DNA from 4 places in the Pseudomonas sp. GW821-FHT11D10 genome. Region 1 is predicted to be linked to each of the others. Evidence: predicted binding sites of a transcription regulator. Region 1 holds the regulator's gene; each other region holds the start of a gene.

Region 1 (5,232 bases):
CGCAGCGGCAGCCGCCGGGGCTTCGGCTTCGGCCTTGACGGCGTTCAGCGAGTCCAGCAACTGTTCAAATTCGTTATCGGTGATGTCGCCCGAATCGCCTTCGACGACCAGTTCTTCGATCATCTCGGCAACAGGCGAAGCCGGGGCCTCATCCGCCGATTGCGGTTCGGCCAGACGCGCCAAGGCGGCCAGCAGTTCCGGGGTGGCGGCGGTGATCGGGCTGCGATCGCGGACTTCGCTGAACATGCTGTTCACCGCGTCCAGCGCTTCGAGCACCACGTCCATCAGTTCTGCATCGACGCGTCGTTCACCCTTGCGCAGGATGTCGAACACGTTTTCGGCGATGTGACAGCACTCCACCAGCTCGTTGAGCTGAAGGAAGCCGGCGCCCCCTTTTACAGTGTGGAAACCGCGAAAAATTGCGTTGAGCAGATCTGCGTCATCCGGGCGGCTTTCCAGCTCGACCAGTTGTTCGGACAGTTGCTCAAGAATCTCGCCGGCCTCAACCAGGAAATCCTGAAGGATCTCTTCATCGGCGCCGAAGCTCATTAATGGGGTGCTCCTACAGGTCTAAAAACCCAAAAAAACTCAAAATCCAAGGCTGGATAGCAAATCGTCCACATCGTCCTGACCGGACACAACGTCTTCTCGTTTATCGGCATGAATCTGCGGACCTTCACCCTGCGAGAGATGTTTTTGTGGATCTTTTTCAGCAAGCATCGCCGCACGGTCATGTTCGATGCCCGCAAAGCGGTCCACCTGGCTGGCCATGAGCACGAGCTTGAGCAGGTTGCTTTCGACTTCGGTGACCAATTGGGTCACGCGCTTGATCACCTGGCCTGTGAGGTCCTGGTAATCCTGGGCGAGCAGAATGTCGTTCAGATTGCTCGACACCGCGCGGTTGTCCGCGCTGCTGCGTGCCAGAAAACCGTCGACCCGGCGCGCCAGTTCACGGAACTCTTCAGCCCCGACCTCACGGCGCATGAAGCGGCTCCAATCGGCGCTCAAGGCCTGGGCTTCGTCAGCCAGGCCATTGACCACAGGGGTCGCGCTTTCCACCAGATCCATGGTGCGGTTGGCGGCAGCTTCGGTCAGTTTGACCACGTAGCCCAGGCGCTCGGTAGCGTCGGTGATTTGCGACACTTCCTCAGCCTGCGGCATGTGCGGATCGATCTGGAAATTGACGATCGCACTGTGCAGTTCACGCGTGAGCTTGCCCACTTCCTGGTACAGGCCACGGTCACGGGTCTGATTGAGCTCATGGATCAGTTGCACAGCGTCGCCGAACCTGCCCTTTTCAAGGCTTTCGACCAGTTCGACCGCGTGTTTTTTCAGGGTCGACTCGAAGTCGCCCTGTGAAGATTCTTTATGCTCCATAGCTCCCCCGCGCGTTCATCAGCCGATGCGTTCGAAAATCTTCTCGATTTTTTCTTTCAACGCCTGGGCCGTGAAAGGTTTGACCACGTAGCCGTTCACGCCGGCCTGGGCCGCTTCGATGATCTGCTCGCGCTTGGCTTCAGCGGTCACCATCAGTACTGGCAGGTGCTTGAGCTTTTCATCGGCGCGCACGTGGCGCAGCAGGTCGATACCGGTCATGCCGGGCATGTTCCAGTCCGTTACCAGAAAGTCGATGCTGCCGCTGTTGAGCACCGGAATGGCAGTGGTGCCATCGTCGGCCTCGACAGTGTTGGTGAACCCGAGATCACGCAACAGGTTCTTGATGATCCGCCGCATCGTTGAGAAGTCATCAACGATGAGGATTTTCATGTCTTTGTTCAATTCGACCTCCAAGCAGTCTTAAACGCGTCCAGCACCTGGACGCGCCATTTCAATCAATCCGGCAAAACACTCGATGACTGTCTGGAGCACAACAGAGCAAGACCGGTGCCGTTCACCACCGCACCAGCCTCGTTCGCAGTGTCCCCACACTGCCTTCAGCGCGCTCGCCACTCCCCCAAACGCCCCCGCAAGCGGGCCGCGCACTGGCTGTGTAACTGGCTGACCCGCGATTCACTGACGCCAAGGACTTCACCGATCTCCTTGAGGTTCAGCTCTTCGTCGTAGTACAGCGCCAACACCAGTCGCTCACGCTCCGGCAAATTGGCAATCGCGTCCGCCAGCGCGGCCTGGAAACGTTCGTCTTCCAGATCGCGCGACGGCTCCAGATGAGCACTGGCGCCATCCTCGTGCAGCCCTTCGTGTTCGCCGTCCTGCAACAGGTCGTCGAAACTGAACAGCCGGCTGCCCAGGGTGTCGTTCAAAATCCCGTAGTAATCGTCGAGACTCAATTGGAGTTCGGCCGCAACTTCGTGATCTTTAGCGTCACGGCCGGTTTTAGCTTCAATCGAGCGAATCGCGTCGCTGACCATACGGGTATTGCGGTGAACCGAGCGTGGCGCCCAGTCCCCCTTACGGACTTCATCGAGCATCGCACCGCGGATCCGGATGCCCGCGTACGTTTCAAAACTGGCGCCCTTGCTGGCGTCGTATTTGGTCGAGACTTCGAGCAGGCCGATCATGCCGGCCTGGATCAGATCTTCGACCTGCACACTGGCCGGCAATCGCGCCAGCAAGTGGTAGGCGATGCGTTTGACCAGTGGCGCGTAACGCTCGATCAGCTCGTACTGCGCGTCACGCGCCGACTTTTTGTAAAGGTTCATACCGCTGGCGGTCATAGCACAGGTCCTGCCGTTTGCTGCACGAGGCGCTCGACGAAAAATTCGAGGTGACCGCGCGGGTTGGCGGGCAGCGGCCAGGTGTCGACCTTCTGTGCGATCGCCTTGAACGCCAGTGCGCACTTGGAACGCGGGAAGGCTTCATAGACCGCACGCTGCTTCTGCACCGCCTTGCGCACGCTTTCGTCGTAGGGCACTGCGCCGACGTATTGTAGGGCGACGTCGAGGAAGCGATCCGTGACCTTGGTCAACTTGGCGAACAGATTGCGACCTTCCTGCGGGCTCTGGGCCATGTTGGCCAGGACGCGGAAGCGGTTCATGCCGTAATCGCGGTTCAGCAGTTTGATCAGCGCGTAAGCGTCGGTGATCGAGGTCGGCTCGTCGCAGACCACCAGCAACACTTCTTGCGCAGCGCGAACGAAACTGACTACCGAGTCACCAATACCCGCAGCGGTGTCGATCACCAGCACGTCGAGATTGTCGCCGATGTCGCTGAACGCCTGAATCAGGCCAGCATGCTGGGCCGGGCTCAGGTGAACCATGCTCTGGGTGCCGGAAGCGGCCGGCACGATGCGGATCCCGCCGGGGCCTTGCAACAGCACGTCGCGCAGCTCGCAGCGGCCTTCGATCACGTCGGCCAGGGTGCGTTTAGGTGTGAGGCCCAGCAGAACGTCGACGTTCGCCAGCCCCAGGTCGGCGTCCAGCAGCATGACCCGACGGCCAAGCTCTGCCAGCGCCAGGGACAAGTTCACTGACACATTAGTCTTGCCGACGCCACCTTTGCCGCCGGTCACCGCGATCACCTGTACGGGATGCATGCTGCCCATGTTATTTCTTTACCTTGTCTTGCATAGACGGAGGCCACATTACTGGCTGCGCGTTCACAACCGGAACAATGCGTGGCAGGCCATCGATGTAGGTACGAAAACTGTTCATTACCTCAGCCAACCTGCTTGGTCGGACTGTGGTAGATATCAGCGAACATGTCAGCCATGGCTTCTTCGCTGGGTTCTTCCTGCATTTGCACGCTGACGGCGCGGCTGACCAGTTGATGACGGCGCGGCAGATGCAGATCATCCGGAATACGCGGCCCATCGGTCAGGTAGGCGACCGGCAGTTCGTGACTGATCGCCAAGCTCAGCACTTCGCCAAGGCTTGCCGTCTCATCCAGTTTAGTCAGGATGCACCCGGCGAGCCCGCAACGCTTGTAACTGTGATAAGCGGCGGTTAGAACCTGTTTCTGGCTGGTGGTTGCCAGCACCAGATAATTTTTCGACCGAATGCCACGACCGGCCAGACTTTCCAGCTGCATGCGCAGGGCTGGATCGCTGGCCTGCAGGCCGGCGGTATCGATCAGCACCACGCGTTTGCGCAGCAGTGGATCCAGCGCCTGCACCAGGGACTGGCCCGGATCGACGTGGGTCACCGACACATTGAGGATGCGACCCAGCGTCTTGAGCTGCTCCTGCGCGCCGATGCGGAAACTGTCCATGCTCACCAGCGCGATGTTCTGCGCGCCGTACTTGAGCACATAGCGGGCGGCCAGCTTGGCGAGGGTGGTGGTCTTGCCCATGCCGGCAGGACCGACCATGGCAATCACACCGCCCTCTTCCAGCGGCTCGACTTCCGGTACGGCAATCATCCGCGCCAGGTGCGCCAGCAGCATGCGCCAGGCCTGACGAGGTTCATCGATCTCGGTGATCATCGACAGCAGGTCACGGGACAACGGGCCGGACAAACCGATGCGTTGCAGACGACGGTACAGATTGGCCTGGGCCGGACGGCTGCCTTGCAGCTGGTTCCAGGCCAGGGTGCCGAGTTGCACTTCCATCAGTTCGCGCAGGCTGTTGAGTTCGAAACGCATCGAGTCCAGTGCACGCGGGTCAACACCCGCAGCAGCCGGTGCAGGCGCTGGCACCGGACGGGCCGGCGCTTCGTAGGTCGGTTCGGTCAGCGGCTCGGCAGCGGTCAGCGGCAGGCCGGCCGTCAACGGCAGCCCGGCGAACAACTGGCGATTGGTGTTGCCGTCGGCTTCGCCACGCAGGCTCAGCTCGGCCTGGGCGGTAACGATGCGCGACTGGGTCTTGCGCAGCTCATCCTCGAGTTCCATGTTCGGAACACGCGGGGCCAGCGCCGACAGTTTGTAATCGAGCGCCGCCGTCAGCTCGACGCCGCCGGCGATGCGGCGGTTGCCAATGATGGCGGCATCAGCGCCCAGCTCATCACGAACCAGCTTCATGGCCTGACGCATATCGGCGGCGAAAAAACGCTTAACTTGCATAAACCACTACCTCAGCCGTTGGGCCCTACTGTCGCAACGATGGTCACTTGCTTGTTGTCCGGAATTTCCTGGTAGGCCAGCACATGCAGTCCGGGAACTGCCAGGCGACCAAAGCGCGAGAGCATCGCGCGAACCGGGCCTGCTACCAACAGGATCACCGGCTGACCTTGCATTTCCTGGCGCTGCGCCGCTTCGATCAGCGAACGCTGCAGCTTCTCGGCCATGCTCGGCTCCAGCAGAACGCCCTCTTCCGAGCCTTGTCCTGCCTTCTGCAGA
Region 2 (5,232 bases), on a different contig from region 1:
AGCTGCTGGCCGAGCGTGGCCTGATCGAATTCCACAACCCGCGCTGGGCGGACACCAACATGGTGTCGTCGCTGGCGTGCGCCGAATCCTGGCTGCAGGGCCAGCCGTGCATCGTGAGTTATTCCGATATTTTCTACAGCCCGGACGCCGTTCGGTCGTTGATGACCAACGAAGCATCGCTGGCCGTCACCTACGACCCCCATTGGCTGGCACTGTGGACGCAGCGCTTCGGCGATCCGTTGCTGGATGCCGAAACGTTCCGCCTGACCGACGCCGGCACGCTGGCCGAAATCGGCAACAAGCCGCAATCGGTGGACGAAGTTCAGGGTCAGTACATGGGGCTGCTGCGCCTCACCCCGCAGGGCTGGGCAGAGGTCGTTCGGCTACGAGCCGAACTGACCCCGGAACAACGCGACAAGATGCACATGACCAACACCCTGCAACGTGTCATCGACGCGGGTCGGGTTCCGATCTCGGCCGTGGCCTACAGCGGAGAATGGGGAGAGGTCGACTCCAGCGAAGACCTCTCCGCTTACCAGTAAGCGGGCACGGCGCCTCAACGGAAGCGGTCGACTTCCTGGCGCAGGTCGGCTGCCAGGCCTTCCAGTTCCTTGGCGGTGATTGCCAGGTTCGACACCACTTCGCGCTGCTCGCTGTTGGCCATCGCGATGCTCTGCAGGTTGCTGCTCAACAGCGTCGCGGTGCTGCTTTGCTCCTGGGTCGCAGTGGTGATCGCCGCAAACTGCTGGCCTGCCGAACGGCTCTGCTCATCGATTCGCGCCAGCGCCGACGCCACGTTGGCGTTACGCGACAGGCCTTCCTGCATCAGCACGTTGCCTTGTTCCATGGTGCTGATGGCGTTGCCGGTTTCCTGCTGAATGCTGTGGATCATCCCGGAGATTTCGTCCGTCGCCTGACGAGTACGCGACGCCAGATTGCGCACTTCATCGGCCACCACGGCAAACCCGCGACCTTGCTCACCGGCACGGGCCGCTTCGATGGCGGCGTTGAGTGCCAGCAGGTTGGTCTGTTCGGCAATCGAGGTGATCACGCTGACGATGCCGCCGATTTCCTGCGAGCGCTGACCGAGCGTGTTGATCACGGTCGCGGTGGTGTTCAGTGCGCCGGCAATCTGCTCCAGCGAGGAAGACGCTTCTTCCATCGACGTGCGACCGATCTGGGTCTGCTGAGCGTTTTCCTGGGCCAGACGCTGGGTGTTGCCCATGTTGTCGGCAATGTTCAGCGACGTGGCGGAGAACTCTTCAACGGCGCCGGCCATGCTGGTGATTTCGCCAGACTGTTGCTCCATGCCTTCATAGGCGCCGCCAGACAGACCGGACAGCGCTTGAGCACGGCGGTTGACCTCTTCCGAGGCGCGGCGGATGTGTTCGACCATGGTCGACAGGGCCTGGCTCATCTGGTTGAAGGCGCGGGCCAGTTGACCGATTTCGTCATTACTCGACACGCTCAGACGCACGCTCAGATCACCGGCACCCAGGGCTTCGGCCTGACGCACCAGATCACCCAAAGGCGCCAGCTTGCTGCGCAGCAACCAGACCACGGAACCGACCGCCAGCAACATCGCCAGCAGACTGCCGATGGCCAACTGAGTGCCGACGCTCCAGGTCACAGCACGGATCTCGGCTTTCGGCATGCTCGCCACCACCGACCACGGGCCGCCTTCGAACGGCACGGCGATGCTGTAGAAGTCTTCGGACTTGTCGCTCCAGAACTGTCCTTTACCCGGCGCTTTCGCCAGACCGTTGATTACGGGAACCGCTTGATCCAGTGCCTGTACGCCAGCCGGCGCCACCAGCCACTGGTTCTTTTCGTCCAGCAACGCCAGCGAGCCGGTCTGGCCGATACGGAAGCGCTTGAGGTTGGCGAACTGGGCGTTCTGCGCGTCGGTGTAATCGAAACCGACGAACAACACCGCGATCACCTTGCCGCTGCTGTCACGCACCGGGGTGTACTGAGTCATGTAGGAACGATCGAACAGCAAGGCGCGGCCGACGTAGCCCTGCCCCGCCATCAACTTCGCATAGGCCGGGTGGGCGTGGTCGAGCACGGTGCCGATGGCACGGGTGCCGTCCTGTTTGCTCAGGGAGGTGCTGACGCGAATGAAATCTTCGCCGCTGCGCACGAACAGCGTGGCAACGCCCGCCGTCATCTGTTTGAACTCGTCGACTTCCTTGAAGTTGTTGTTCAACACTTCACTGCCCAGGTGCAGGCCCGGGGTCTGGGTGCCCGCGACATTGACCGGCTCACTCGGGTGAATGCTCAGGCCCGCGCTGAAGCGCTTCTCGAACAACCCGCTCAGGCGCTGGGTGCTTTCACGCAGCGTGCCGTGAAAAGTGCTCAGCTGATCGGCGAGCAGGCGTGCCTCGCTGGCCAGGTGTTCTTCACGGGTGGCGAGGTTGGCGGTGTCCAGCGAACGCAGGGCGAACACCGTACTGCCGCTGATGACTATCGCCAGTATCACGGCGAGCGCGAGGCCCAGCTGCGAGGCGATCCGAGCGCGAGGTTGAGACATGGACAGCTCCTGGCCGAGCCACGGGATCCTCCTTGATCCCGACTCGGAAATTTTCTAATAGTGGGGGTGAATCGTGGAGACCGGCACGACGGTTCCACATGCACGTATTCGGCGGTAAAACCGAATACTTGAGCGATCAGCAGGGGTATAGCGAAAGGCCGGCATTGTGCAGGCTCGAACGTTTCAGCTCAAGCGCGTGACCGCCGGCAGCGCCATGGCGCGGACTTCGCCTTGCAGGAAGTCGCTGAGGCGGCGCAAACGTTCACCTCCCGGACGGGTCTTTGGCCACACCAGGTAATAATTCAGTCCGCTGGCGACCGCCGTCGGCCACGGCAGACTCAAGCGCCCTTGCGCGACATCCTCGGCCACCATCAGCAGATCGCCCATGGAAACCCCATAGCCCCGAGCCGCCGCAATCATCCCGAGTTCCAGGGTATCGAACACCTGCCCGCCCTTGAGCGACACCTGATCCGACAGCCCCATGTGTTCCAGCCAGCTGCGCCAGTCGCGGCGGTCCGGCGTCGGGTGCAGCAATTCGGCGCTGGCCAGCCGCGCTACGTCCCACGGTTGATCGTTTAGCAGGTTCGGCGCGCCGACCGGAATCAGCTCCTCTGGAAACAGCAGGCTGGCTTCCCAGTCCGGCGGGAAATGCCCGTCACTTAGCAACACCGCGCAATCGAAGGGTTCGTTGTTGAAGTCCACCGAGTCCACGTCCATCCACGCGCTGGTCAGTTGCACCTCGTTGCCTGGCTGCAAATGGCGGAAGCGACTGAGCCGCGCCAGCAACCAGCGCATGGTCAGGGTCGACGGGGCCTTCATGCGCAGGATGTCATCTTCGGCGCGCAAGGTATTGCAGGCTCGCTCCAGAGCGGCGAAGCCCTCGCGGATGCCCGGCAGCAGCAGGCGCGCCGACTCGGTCAGTTGCAGGTTGCGCCCGCTGCGGTGGAACAAGCGGCAGGCGAAGTGCTCCTCGAGCGTACGGATGTGTCGGCTCACCGCACTTTGAGTGATCGACAACTCCTCGGCTGCCCGGGTGAACGAACTGTGGCGTGCCGCCGCTTCGAATGCGCGCAGGGCATACAAGGGCGGAAGACGACGGGACATGCACAGCGCTCCTATGGCGGGATTGCGCCAACTTAGCAGAATCGCGGCAGGATGAGTTTTAATCATGCCACCCATCCTTTTTATCCCTTTGTGCAAAGCGGTTCGAGCGCCGAGAATCGACGGACTTTTCCTACAAATCGATAAACAGGCACCCATCTCATGCAACAACCTGTGCGTACCGAACTCTGGGCCATCCTGCGGCTGGCGGGGCCGTTGATCGCCTCGCAGTTGGCGCATATGCTTATGGTGCTGACCGACACCCTGATGATGGCGCGCCTCAGTCCCGAAGCGCTGGCCGGTGGCGGTCTGGGCGCGGCGAGTTATTCGTTCGTGTCGATCTTCTGCATTGGCGTGATTGCGGCGGTCGGCACCCTGGTGGCGATTCGTCAGGGTGCCGGTGACATCATCGGCGCCGCCCGCCTGACTCAGGCCGGGCTGTGGCTGGCGTGGCTGATGGCGTTGGGTGCCGGGTTGCTGTTGTGGAATCTGAAACCGGTGTTGCTGCTGTTCGGCCAGACCGAGACCAACGTCAACGCCGCCGGGCAATTTCTGATCGCCCTGCCGTTCGCCCTGCCCGGCTACCTGAGCTTCATGGCCTTGCGCGGTTTTACCAGCGCCATCGGCCGGGCGACACCGGTGATGGTCATCAGCCTCGCCGGCACGGTGGCCAACTTCCTGCTCAATTATGCGCTGATCACCGGCATGTTCGGCCTGCCGAAACTGGGGCTGACCGGTATCGGTCTGGTCACGGCGATTGTCGCCAACTGCATGGCATTGGCGCTGGCCTGGCATATTCGCCGGCATCCGGCCTACGACGCGTACCCATTGCGCGAAGGCCTGTCGCGGCCGAACCGGCAATACCTCAAAGAACTCTGGCGCCTGGGCCTGCCGATTGGCGGGACCTACGCGGTGGAAGTCGGGCTGTTCGCCTTCGCGGCACTGTGCATGGGCACCATGGGCAGCACGCAACTGGCGGCACACCAGATCGCCCTGCAAATCGTCTCGGTGGCGTTCATGGTTCCGGCGGGTATGTCGTATGCGATCACCATGCGTGTCGGCCAGCACTACGGCGCCGGGCAATTGAGCGATGCGCGGATGTCCGGGCGGGTCGGCATCGTCTTCGGTGCAGTGGTGATGCTGGCGTTTGCGATGGTGTTCTGGCTGCTGCCGAATCAACTGGTCGGTTTGTTCCTCGACCATAACGACCCGGCGTTTGCCGAGGTGATTCGTCTGGCCGTGAGCCTGCTGGCGGTGGCGGCGTGGTTCGAACTGTTCGACGGCACGCAGACGATTGCCATGGGCTGCATTCGCGGGCTCAAGGATGCCAAGACCACGTTTCTGGTCGGGCTCGGTTGCTACTGGCTGATCGGCGCGCCGGCGGCGTGGCTGATGGCGTTCCATCTGCACTGGGGGCCGACCGGCGTGTGGTGGGGTCTGGCGCTGGGACTGGCCTGTGCGGCGGTGAGCCTGACGCTGGCGTTCGAATGGAAGATGAAGCGGATGATTCGGCTCGAGCCGCAAGCTCAAGGCTTCAAGATCGCTCAACCGGAATGACAGGTCGGCGGGAGCAACCCTGCTCCCGCCCACTGGTACTT
Region 3 (5,232 bases), on a different contig from region 1:
ACGAAAACAGCTTTCTGCAGCCCAGCCCTCGTGTGCTGATCTGCGTTCCATGCAAGTCCACCCAGGTTGAGCGTCGTGCCATCCGTGAATCGGCCCTTGGCGCCGGTGCCCGCGAAGTGTTCCTGATCGAAGAGCCGATGGCGGCTGCGATCGGTGCCGGTCTGCCGGTTGAAGAAGCACGCGGTTCGATGGTCGTGGATATCGGTGGTGGTACCACCGAAATCGCGCTGATCTCCCTGAACGGTGTGGTCTATGCCGAATCCGTACGTGTTGGCGGCGACCGCTTCGACGAAGCGATCATCACCTACGTGCGTCGCAACTACGGCAGCCTGATCGGCGAATCCACCGCCGAGCGCATCAAGCAGGAAATCGGTACTGCTTACCCGGGCGGCGAAGTTCGCGAAGTCGACGTTCGCGGTCGCAACCTGGCCGAAGGCGTTCCACGCGCATTCACCCTGAACTCCAACGAAGTGCTGGAAGCTCTGCAAGAGTCGCTGGCTACCATCGTTCAGGCCGTGAAAAGTGCTCTGGAGCAATCGCCGCCGGAACTGGCTTCCGACATCGCCGAGCGTGGCCTGGTGCTGACCGGTGGTGGCGCGCTGCTGCGTGACCTCGACAAGCTGCTGGCTCAGGAAACCGGTCTGCCGGTGATCGTCGCCGAAGATCCGCTGACCTGCGTCGCTCGCGGCGGTGGCCGTGCATTGGAAATGATGGACAAGCACACCATGGACCTGCTCTCCAGCGAATAATCGCCGGGTGCAATACGTGGGTGAGCGCACAGGCAGCACTTTGCAGTGCTGCCTGTTGGCGTTTATCTTCTGTCAGTCTTCATCCAGGCCGGTTTGATGCCGTATGAATAAACAGAACATTTGCCTGGGAGGAGCGGCTTATTAAACCGCTTTTCGCCAAGGGCCCCTCACTGGGCGTGCGCTTGTTGGTGCTGGCCGTACTGTCGGTCGCGCTGATGGTCGTTGACGCGCGCTTCAGCCTGCTTAAACCCGTACGCAGCCAGGCCTCGCTGGTGCTGATGGACGCCTACTGGATTACCGACCTGCCCGGACGGTTGTGGGAAGGTATCGCCAGCCAGTTCGGCAGTCGCACCGAGCTCGTCGCCGAAAATGAAAAACTCAAGTCGGAGAACCTGCTGTTACAGGGTCGCATGCAGAAGCTTGCCGCCCTCACCGAGCAGAACGTCCGTCTGCGCGAGTTGCTCAATTCCTCCGCGCTGGTCAACGAGAAGGTCGAAGTGGCCGAGCTGATCGGCATGGATCCCAACCCTTTCACCCATCGCATCATCATCAATAAAGGTGAGCGTGATGGCGTGGTGCTCGGTCAACCGGTGCTCGATGCTCGCGGCCTGATGGGGCAGGTGGTCGAACTGATGCCGTACACCTCCCGCGTGTTGCTGCTGACCGACTCGACCCACAGCATTCCTGTGCAGGTGAACCGTAACGGTCTGCGGGCGATTGCCAGCGGCACCGGTAACCCTGAGCGTCTGGAGTTGCGCCACGTGGCGGACACTGCCGACGTCAAGGAAGGTGATCTGCTGGTCAGCTCCGGTCTCGGTCAGCGTTTCCCGGCCGGTTATCCGGTGGCGACGGTCAAGGAAGTGATCCACGATTCCGGCCAGCCATTCGCTATTGTTCGCGCCGTGCCGACCGCCGCACTGAACCGCAGCCGTTACCTGCTGCTGGTATTCAGTGACAACCGCACCGCCGAAGAACGTGCCAACGATGCCGCGCAGGCTCAGGAAAACCTCGATGCCTTTGGTGGCGGTCCTGTGATTCCGTCCGCGGTGCCGAAAATCGTCACCCCGCCTGCCGCAGCAGCAACTCCAGCCACGGCGACGCCGTCGGCTGCGCCTGCCGCCAGCACCACGCCGGCCAAACCCGCTGCAAGCAAACCGCCTGCAGCCACACCAGCGGCCAGCAAACCACCGGCGAATCAGCCGGCGGCTCGACCAGCGGCCAAACCGCCAGTCACTGCGCCGGCGACCACCGGGAGGCAAGAATAATGGTCGGGGCTACCGCATCGCGTAACGGCTGGATTGTCTGGCTGACGTTTATTGTCGGCATTCTGCTCAGTGTGTCGCCACTGCCCATTTTCATGGAAATCCTGCGCCCGCTGTGGCTGGCTTTGCTCCTGACCTTCTGGGCTTTGTATTTGCCGCACACCGTCGGCATGGTCACGGCCTTCTGTCTGGGACTGGCCGAAGACGTGCTGCAGGGCGATCTGCTCGGTCAGAATGCCTTGATCCTGACCCTGATCACGTTCCTGGTGCTGTCATTGCAGCAACGCCTGCGCATGTTCCCGATGTGGCAGCAGAGCCTGGTGATCCTGGTGATCTTCGGCCTCGCCCAGCTCGTACAGCTTTGGCTCAGTGCCTTGACCGGCAACCGTCAGCCGACCCTCGCGCTGGTCCTGCCGGCACTGGTCAGTGCCTTGCTCTGGCCATGGGTCAGCTTCGCTCTGCGTGGATTGCGCCGGCGCTACAAAATCAACTGATTCGGTCAGGCATTTGCCCAAACCAGTGCCTTGCCTCGCAAATGAAGTTCTTTTTGGGCGAGTGGCTGTCGTTGCCAGACAAGGCGCCGTGACGAGTCATAGCGTGCTATGGCGAGGAACGGCAACGCAGTATGGCAACAACAGACGCCGACCAAAGGGAACAGCATTTGTGAGGCAGGGCACCAAACAGGGAGATGTCTTGATGAAAAAGCTTTACCTCGCATCAGGATCGCCGCGTCGGCGTGAGTTGCTCACGCAGATCGGCATCCCGTTTACCGCCATCAGCGCGGATATCGATGAAACCCCTCTCGCCAATGAATCCCCATCGGCCTATGTCGAGCGCCTGGCGCGCGGCAAGGCCGAGGCCGGGCGGCGCACCGTCGTTTGCGACGTAGCGTTTTGCGTACTGGGCGCCGACACCGCCGTGGTGCTGGACGGCAAAATTCTTGGCAAACCGGTGGACGAAGCCGACGCATGCGCCATGCTGATGATGTTGTCCGGCAAGGAGCATGAAGTGCTGACGGCGATTGCCGTGCTTGACGGCGAGCGCTGCGAGTCGCGGGTGGTGCGCAGTCTGGTGCGGTTCCGGTCGATCAGCCGCGAAGAAGCCGCCGCCTACTGGGCCAGCGGCGAACCCCGGGACAAGGCGGGTGGCTACGGCATTCAGGGGCTCGGCGCGGTATTCGTCGCCGGCCTCAATGGCAGTTACTCGGCGGTCGTCGGCTTGCCGGTGTGCGAAAGCGCAGAACTGCTCGGCCATTTCGGCATACCCTGTTGGCAAACCCTGAACGCGCTATAAGCGTCGAACGGACAAGATGCGGCCATTATCGTGAACATGCCTGAACGAGACCCTGCCATGAGTGAAGAGATTCTGATCAACATCACGCCGATGGAATCGCGCGTGGCGGTGGTCGAAAACGGTGTGCTGCAAGAAGTGCACGTCGAGCGTACGCAAAAACGCGGGATCGTCGGCAACATCTATAAAGGCAAGGTGGTGCGGGTTCTCCCGGGCATGCAGGCGGCATTCGTCGACATCGGCCTGGATCGCGCAGCCTTCATTCATGCCTCGGAAATTTCCCTGCGCGAAGGCCCGGCGGTGGAAAGCATCAGTTCCCTCGTGCACGAAGGCCAGAGCCTGGTGGTGCAGGTCACCAAGGATCCGATCGGTTCCAAAGGTGCTCGCCTGACCACGCAACTGTCGATCCCGTCGCGCTATCTGGTGTACATGCCGCGCACGGCCCACGTCGGCATTTCCCTGAAGATCGAAGACGAAGCCGAGCGCGAACGCCTCAAGCAAGTGGTCAGCGATTGCGTGGCCAAAGAAGGCATCAAGGAGGCTGGCGGCTTTATTCTGCGCACCGCAGCTGAGGGTGCCGGGGCCGATGAGATCCTGATGGACATCCGCTACCTGCGCCGCCTGTGGGATCAGATCAACGAGCAGATCAAGACCATCGGCGCGCCTAGCGTGATTTACGAAGACCTCGGCCTGGCGCTGCGCACCCTGCGCGATCTGGTCAGCCCGAAGATCGAGAAGATCCGCATCGATTCCCGGGAAACCTTCCAGAAGACCACGCAGTTCGTCGCCGAACTGATGCCGGAAATCGCCGATCGTCTGGAACACTACCCGGGTGAACGACCAATTTTCGATCTGTACGGCGTCGAAGACGAAATTCAGAAAGCCCTGGAGCGCAAGGTGCCGCTGAAGTCCGGCGGTTATCTGGTGATCGATCCGGCGGAAGCCATGACCACCATCGACGTGAACACCGGGGCGTTCGTCGGTCATCGCAACCTCGAAGAAACCATCTTCAAGACCAACCTCGAAGCCGCGACCGCGATTGCCCGGCAGATGCGCCTGCGCAACCTGGGCGGGATCATCATCATCGACTTCATCGACATGGAAGACGAAGAGCACCAGCGTCAGGTGCTGCGTACCCTGGAGAAACAACTGGAGCGCGATCACGCCAAGACCAACATCATCGGTATTACCGAGTTGGGCCTGGTGCAGATGACGCGCAAGCGCACCCGCGAAAGCCTCGAGCAGGTGCTGTGCGAACCGTGCAGCAGCTGTCAGGGCCGGGGCAAGCTGAAAACCCCGGAAACCATTTGCTACGAGATTTTCCGCGAGATCCTGCGTGAAGCCCGGGCCTATCAGGCCGAGGGTTATCGGGTGCTGGCGAACCAGAAAGTGGTGGATCGCCTGCTCGATGAAGAGTCCGGTAACGTGGCCGAACTTGAAGGTTTCATCGGGCGCACCATACGCTTCCAGGTAGAAACCATGTATTCCCAGGAACAATATGACGTGGTGCTGCTCTGAACCCCTGCGTCACCCTTTTCCTGAAACGGCTGGCCTCAGCTTTTTGCAGTATTTTTGCCATGGGAGCCAACTGACATGGAACGTCTGACACGCATTTTGGCCGCACTGACCCGCTGGGGTCTGGGCCTGTGCGCGTTGGTTCTGGTATTGATGGCGTTGTACGTCAGTCTCGGCCGGGAACTCACGCCACTGGTGGCCGAATACCGCACCGATATCGAAGACAAGGCCAGTGCTGCCCTGGGCATGCCGCTGCAGATCGGCGAGCTGGAAGGCAACTGGAGTGGATTTGCGCCTATCCTGCTGGCCCACGACGTGATGGTCGGCAGCGGCGCCAATGCCTTGCGCCTGGATCGGGTGCGCGCAGTGCCGGATCTGTGGGCCAGTCTGCTGGCCCGCGAAGTGCGCATCGCCCA
Region 4 (5,232 bases), on a different contig from region 1:
GCGTACAAGGGCGCCGGACTGTCGCCCATGTTCGCGGCCAACGGGGAGACTGGAGGCGGAGTCGGCACGGTGGATCCCTGTTCATTGGATGAAAGTTGCTAGCTTGCCGGAGTTTACCGGGCAGGCAAACGTCTGTATATGTATATACAAATAACACACGATGGGGTGCTGAACCATGTCCGCCTTCTTTGCCGAACGCGCGCTGCTGCCTAACGGATGGGCCAACAATGTACGTCTCGAGGTCAGCGCCGATGGCGTGCTGACCCGAATCCAGGCCGATTCCACCGCAGATGGCGCCGAACGGCTGAGCGGTCCGCTGCTGCCGGGGATGCCGAATCTGCACTCCCACGCGTTCCAGCGAGCGATGGCGGGACTGGCGGAAGTGGCCGGCAATCCCAACGACAGTTTCTGGACCTGGCGCGATCTGATGTATCGGCTCGTCGGAAAAATCAGCCCCGACCAGCTCGGTGTGATTGCCCGTCAGCTGTACATCGAAATGCTCAAGGCCGGTTACACCTCGGTCGCCGAATTCCATTACGTCCACCACGATCACAACGGCCAGCCTTACGCCGACCCGGCCGAACTGGCGTTACGCATCAGCCAGGCGGCCAGCTCCGCCGGTATCGGACTGACGCTGTTGCCGGTGCTCTACAGCCACAGCGGTTTCGGCGGCCAGACGCCGAACGAAGGCCAGCGCCGTTTCATCAACAGCACCGAAAACTACCTGAAGCTGCAATCGCGTCTGCAACCCCTGCTGGCGCAGCAAAAGGCGCAGTCGCTGGGCCTGTGCTTCCACTCGTTGCGCGCAGTCACGCCGCAGCAGATCAGCGAAGTGCTGGCAGCCAGCGACAAGCAATGCCCGGTGCACATCCACATCGCCGAACAGCAGAAGGAAGTCGACGACTGCCTGAGCTGGAGCGGTCGTCGTCCGCTGCAATGGCTGTACGAAAATACCGAAGTCGATCAGCGCTGGTGCCTGGTCCACGCCACCCACGCCAATCCGGAAGAAGTCACGCTGATGGCCAAGAGTCGCGCCATCGCCGGTCTGTGCCTGACCACCGAGGCCAACCTCGGCGACGGGATTTTCCCGGCGGTGGATTTCCTCGCTCAGGGCGGGCGCATGGGCATTGGTTCCGACAGCCATGTGTCGTTGAGCGTGGTGGAAGAATTGCGCTGGCTGGAATACGGCCAACGCCTGCGCGATCAGCGGCGCAACCGCTTGTATGGCGCGGATCAGCCGATGGTCGGCCGTACGCTGTATGACGCAGCGCTGGACGGTGGCGCTCAGGCGTTGGGCCAGCCGATCGGCGCGCTGGAAGTCGGCAAACGTGCCGACTGGATTGTGCTCGATGGCAGCGATCCGTATCTGGCCACGGCCAGCGGTGACGGGATTCTCAATCGCTGGCTGTTTGCCGGTGGCGATCGTCAGGTGCGCGATGTGCTGGTCAACGGTCAGTGGGTCGTTCGCGAGGGGCGACATGCCGGAGAGGAAGACAGCAATCGCGCCTTCACCCAGGTCCTGCGAGACCTTTTGGGCTGACACAAAAAAACCTGTGGAGGGCGACCTCCACAGGTTTTTTTGCGCTTCAGTTGGACGTCTTGGCCATCTGTTGATCCGACGTGCGCCAGATCAGGCGCGTGGTGTCGTAACCCTGCTGACGCGCCTTGCTCAGCAGTTCCTCACGCACCACACCGTTGACGGTCGGCGTGCGGGACAACAGCCACAGATAGCGGCGACTCGGGTCGCCCACGAGGGCGGTCTTGTAGTCATCGCTGACGTACAGCACCCAGTATTGCCCCTTCGCCACCCCCGGAATCAGGCGCGAGAACCAGGTATCGAACTCGACCCACAGCTTGTCGGTCTTGCCGGGTACCTGTGGATAAGCCGTGCCTTTGACTTCTTCCCACTGCCAGTCCGCCGTCAGGCAGCGGTTGTACACCGCAACATTGCCGTCGGGCTTGAGGGAATAACGGGCTTCGGATTGCGCGCAATTGCGCTGGAAATACATCGGCAGACGCGCCAGTTCGTACCAGGTGCCCTGATAACGCTTGAGATTGACACTGTTGACCGTCTTCGGCGCCAGCGGATCTTCACCGGACGTGGCGCAGCCGGCCAATACCAGGCCGGCCAAAAGGACAAGCAATAACCGCTTCATTGTTTTTCTCCCGTGGGCGCGTGGCCCCGGTTTACTTCAGGCCTTGGCCGGAAAACATCAGCACTTTGTCACCGGCGTACTGCACGCTGATAAAGCTGTTCTTGTCGCCCCAGGTGCAACTGGACATGCCGAGCGCGCCCGAGCAATCGGTGGGCTTGCCAAGCAGCGTCTCCACTTCGGCCTTGGCCATGCCGGCCGAGAGCTTCGAATAGTTTTCCTGATTGACCTTGCTGCATGCGGCCAACAGCACGCAAAACGACAGCAGGGCGATAGATCGCAGCGACATGGTGTAACTCCTGGAACGGAAGGGGGATGGCATGGCGCCAACCAGAAGCTTAGAAGAGAAAACCCCTGTCTGGTTCCCTGGGAGGCTGGCTATTTGTTAGCCCGCTCGTCCGGCTTTCGCCGGTAAATCAGACAGTTTGTAAGGCTATTGAGCATTTCGTCGTATTTCGCAAAAGGCGCCTAATCTTTGGCGCGCAGCGGTCGAAATAAGAGCAGCGCAAAGCCCCAGAGTGTGGCAAATTGCCGCCCTTTCTTGACCAGCCCCTTCGCGGTAGCTCACTTAATGACCAGAAACATGAAATTCAGCCACAAGATCTTGTTGGCTGCCGCCCTCGTGGTGGCCGTTGCGTTCGCCTGTTTCATTTTGTTCAACGACTATCGCCAGCGCGAAGCCCTGCAAAGCAGCACCGAAGCGTCGATGCAGGAACTGGGCAGCCTGACCACCAGCAACATCCAGACCTGGCTGGAAAGCCGCATCCAGTTGCTGCAATCGATGGCGCAGCAGGTTGTCGCCGACGGCAACGCCCCGGCCAACCTGAAACGCATCATCGACCTGCCCGCCTACACCGGCAATTTCCAGCTCAGCTACTTCGGCGGCGCCGACGGCGTGATGTTCTCGGTCCCGGCCGGCAACCGCGCACCGGATTACGATCCGCGCGCCCGTGGCTGGTACAAGGCAGCCAACGCTGCGCAACAGACCATCGTCACCGAACCGTACATCGCCGCCTCGTCGGGCAAACTGGTGATCACAGTCGCCACGCCGGTGCAGCGCCAGGGCCAGATGATCGGTGTGGCCGGCGCCGACATTGACCTGTCGAGCGTCAGCGCGATCATCAACTCGCTGAACTTCGGCGGCCACGGTCATGCGTTCATCGTCGGTGCCGACGGCAAGATCCTGATCCACCCGGACAGCAAACTGGTGCTCAAGACCTTGGCAGAGGCCTATCCCAACGGCGCGCCGAAAGTCAGCCCGGGCCTGAAAGAAGTCGAGTTCGACGGCAAGACCCAATTGATCTCCTTCACCCACGTCAACGGCGTGCCGTCGGCCGACTGGTACGTGGCGCTGGTGCTGGACAAGGACACCGCGTTCTCGATGCTCAGCGAGTTCCGCACCTCGGCGCTGATCGCCATGGTCATTGCGGTGGTGATCATCATCGCCCTGCTCGGCATGCTGATCCGCGTGCTGATGCAGCCGTTGCTGACCATGGGCCGCGCCATGCACGACATCGCCGAAGGCGAAGGTGACCTGACCAAACGCCTGACCATCCACGGCCACGATGAATTCGGTGCGCTGGGTCTGTCGTTCAACCGTTTCGTCGAGCGCATCCACACTTCGATCCGCGAAGTGTCCTCGGCCACCGGCCAGGTCAACGAAGTCGCCCTGCGCGTGGTCGCAGCGTCCAACTCGTCGATGTTCAACTCCGACCAGCAGGCCTCGCGCACCAACAGCGTGGCCGCCGCGATCAACCAGCTAGGCGCCGCCGCCCAGGAAATCGCCCAGAACGCCGCCCTCGCCTCGCAACATTCCAGCGACGCGCGCAGCCTGGCCGAAGACGGCCAGCAGGTTGTGGATAAAACCATCCACGCCATGCAACAGCTGTCGGCGAAGATCAGCGACTCCTGCGGCAACATCGAAACCCTGAACAGCAACACCGTGAACATCGGGCAGATTCTGGAAGTGATCACCAGCATCTCCCAGCAGACCAACCTGCTGGCGCTCAACGCCGCCATCGAAGCGGCCCGTGCCGGTGAGGCCGGTCGTGGTTTCGCCGTGGTCGCCGACGAAGTCCGCAACCTGGCGCACCGCACCCAGGATTCGGCGCAGCAAGTGCAGAAGATGATTGAAGAGCTGCAAGTCGGCGCGCGTCAGGCGGTCGGCATCATGACCGAGAGCCAGCGCGAGAGCGAAAGCAGCGTCGGCATCGCCAACCAGGCCGGCGAACGCCTGGGCAGCGTGACCCAGCGCATCGGCGAGATCGACGGCATGAACCAGTCGGTGGCCACGGCGACGGAAGAGCAGACGGCGGTGGTCGAGTCGATCAACGTTGATATCAACGAGATCAACACGCTGAACCAGGAAGGTGTGGAGAACTTGCAGGCTACTTTGCGGGCTTGTGCGGATCTGGAGCAGCAGGCTGCGCGACTCAAGCAGTTGGTGGGCAGCTTCAGGATTTAAGGCACTATCACTGATCTCTTCGCGGGCGCTCCTGCGAAGAGGTCAGTCGTTTTAATGCTGATTCAGAAACTCGACCCCGGCTGCGAAAGAAACTCCAGCTCCTCAACCGTAGACTCCCGCCCCAACACCGCATTGCGATGCGGAAACCGTCCAAACCGCGCAATCACCCGCTGATGCCGCTCGGCATAATCCAGGTTGTCGGCAAACACCCCGCGCTCCGCCTCCGGCTGCTCAGCCACTAGCTCGATGAATCGCGAAACCGCTTCATTCTGCACCGCGAGGTTTTCGCAGTGTTCGAAGACGAGGTAGATGAAGAGTCGCTGGATCGGTTTCAACTGCCGATCGAAGTCTGCAGCAATCCCCTGAGCAACCAGTTTCTGGGCCCGTAGATCACCGGAAAAAGCCTTGGGCGTATCGCGAAAGATCATTCGCGGAAGTTGATCGAGCAGCAACACCACCGCCAGCCAGCCTTCGGGACGTTGCGTCCACTCGGTCAATTCGCCAGCGAGGGCCTGATCGACAAAGACCCCGAAACGCTCACGCGCTTCGAGGTCCTGGCTGTCTTTCTTGCCGAACCACAACCCGCCCTGTTGCGCCGTCACTTCAGTAGCCGAT

What was found. Region 1 encodes FliA, which starts transcription of late flagellar genes. Its sites were predicted from a motif close to CTAAAGTTTNNNNNNNNNNNGCCGNTAA; they were not measured.
Region 2: the regulator FliA is predicted to act here: its motif matches at 2,639-2,666, upstream of AC1RT4_RS08495 (methyl-accepting chemotaxis protein).
Region 3: the regulator FliA is predicted to act here: its motif matches at 2,571-2,598, upstream of AC1RT4_RS21070 (Maf family protein).
Region 4: the regulator FliA is predicted to act here: its motif matches at 2,622-2,649, upstream of AC1RT4_RS16760 (methyl-accepting chemotaxis protein).

Annotation. Positions count from the first base shown of each region.
Region 1 covers NZ_JBXARR010000003.1:110,775-116,006, forward strand. The annotation lists gene AC1RT4_RS10670 (chemotaxis protein CheA) at 1-549, opposite strand, end outside; gene AC1RT4_RS10675 (protein phosphatase CheZ) at 589-1,377, opposite strand; gene AC1RT4_RS10680 (chemotaxis response regulator CheY) at 1,396-1,767, opposite strand; gene fliA (RNA polymerase sigma factor FliA) at 1,935-2,675, opposite strand; gene fleN (flagellar synthesis regulator FleN) at 2,672-3,502, opposite strand; gene flhF (flagellar biosynthesis GTPase FlhF) at 3,616-4,956, opposite strand; gene flhA (flagellar biosynthesis protein FlhA) at 4,968-5,232, opposite strand, start outside.
Region 2 covers NZ_JBXARR010000002.1:447,693-452,924, forward strand. The annotation lists gene AC1RT4_RS08490 (phosphocholine cytidylyltransferase family protein) at 1-542, shown strand, start outside; gene AC1RT4_RS08495 (methyl-accepting chemotaxis protein) at 557-2,533, opposite strand; gene AC1RT4_RS08500 (LysR substrate-binding domain-containing protein) at 2,717-3,637, opposite strand; gene AC1RT4_RS08505 (NorM family multidrug efflux MATE transporter) at 3,797-5,191, shown strand; gene AC1RT4_RS08510 (putative bifunctional diguanylate cyclase/phosphodiesterase) at 5,232-5,232, opposite strand, start outside.
Region 3 covers NZ_JBXARR010000007.1:192,568-197,799, forward strand. The annotation lists gene mreB (rod shape-determining protein MreB) at 1-749, shown strand, start outside; gene mreC (rod shape-determining protein MreC) at 890-2,014, shown strand; gene mreD (rod shape-determining protein MreD) at 2,014-2,505, shown strand; gene AC1RT4_RS21070 (Maf family protein) at 2,708-3,304, shown strand; gene rng (ribonuclease G) at 3,362-4,819, shown strand; gene AC1RT4_RS21080 (YhdP family protein) at 4,895-5,232, shown strand, end outside.
Region 4 covers NZ_JBXARR010000005.1:57,886-63,117, reverse strand. The annotation lists gene hutC (histidine utilization transcriptional repressor HutC) at 1-29, opposite strand, end outside; gene AC1RT4_RS16775 (formimidoylglutamate deiminase) at 176-1,540, shown strand; gene AC1RT4_RS16770 (lipocalin family protein) at 1,587-2,156, opposite strand; gene AC1RT4_RS16765 (hypothetical protein) at 2,188-2,442, opposite strand; gene AC1RT4_RS16760 (methyl-accepting chemotaxis protein) at 2,725-4,617, shown strand; gene AC1RT4_RS16755 (DUF924 family protein) at 4,680-5,232, opposite strand, start outside.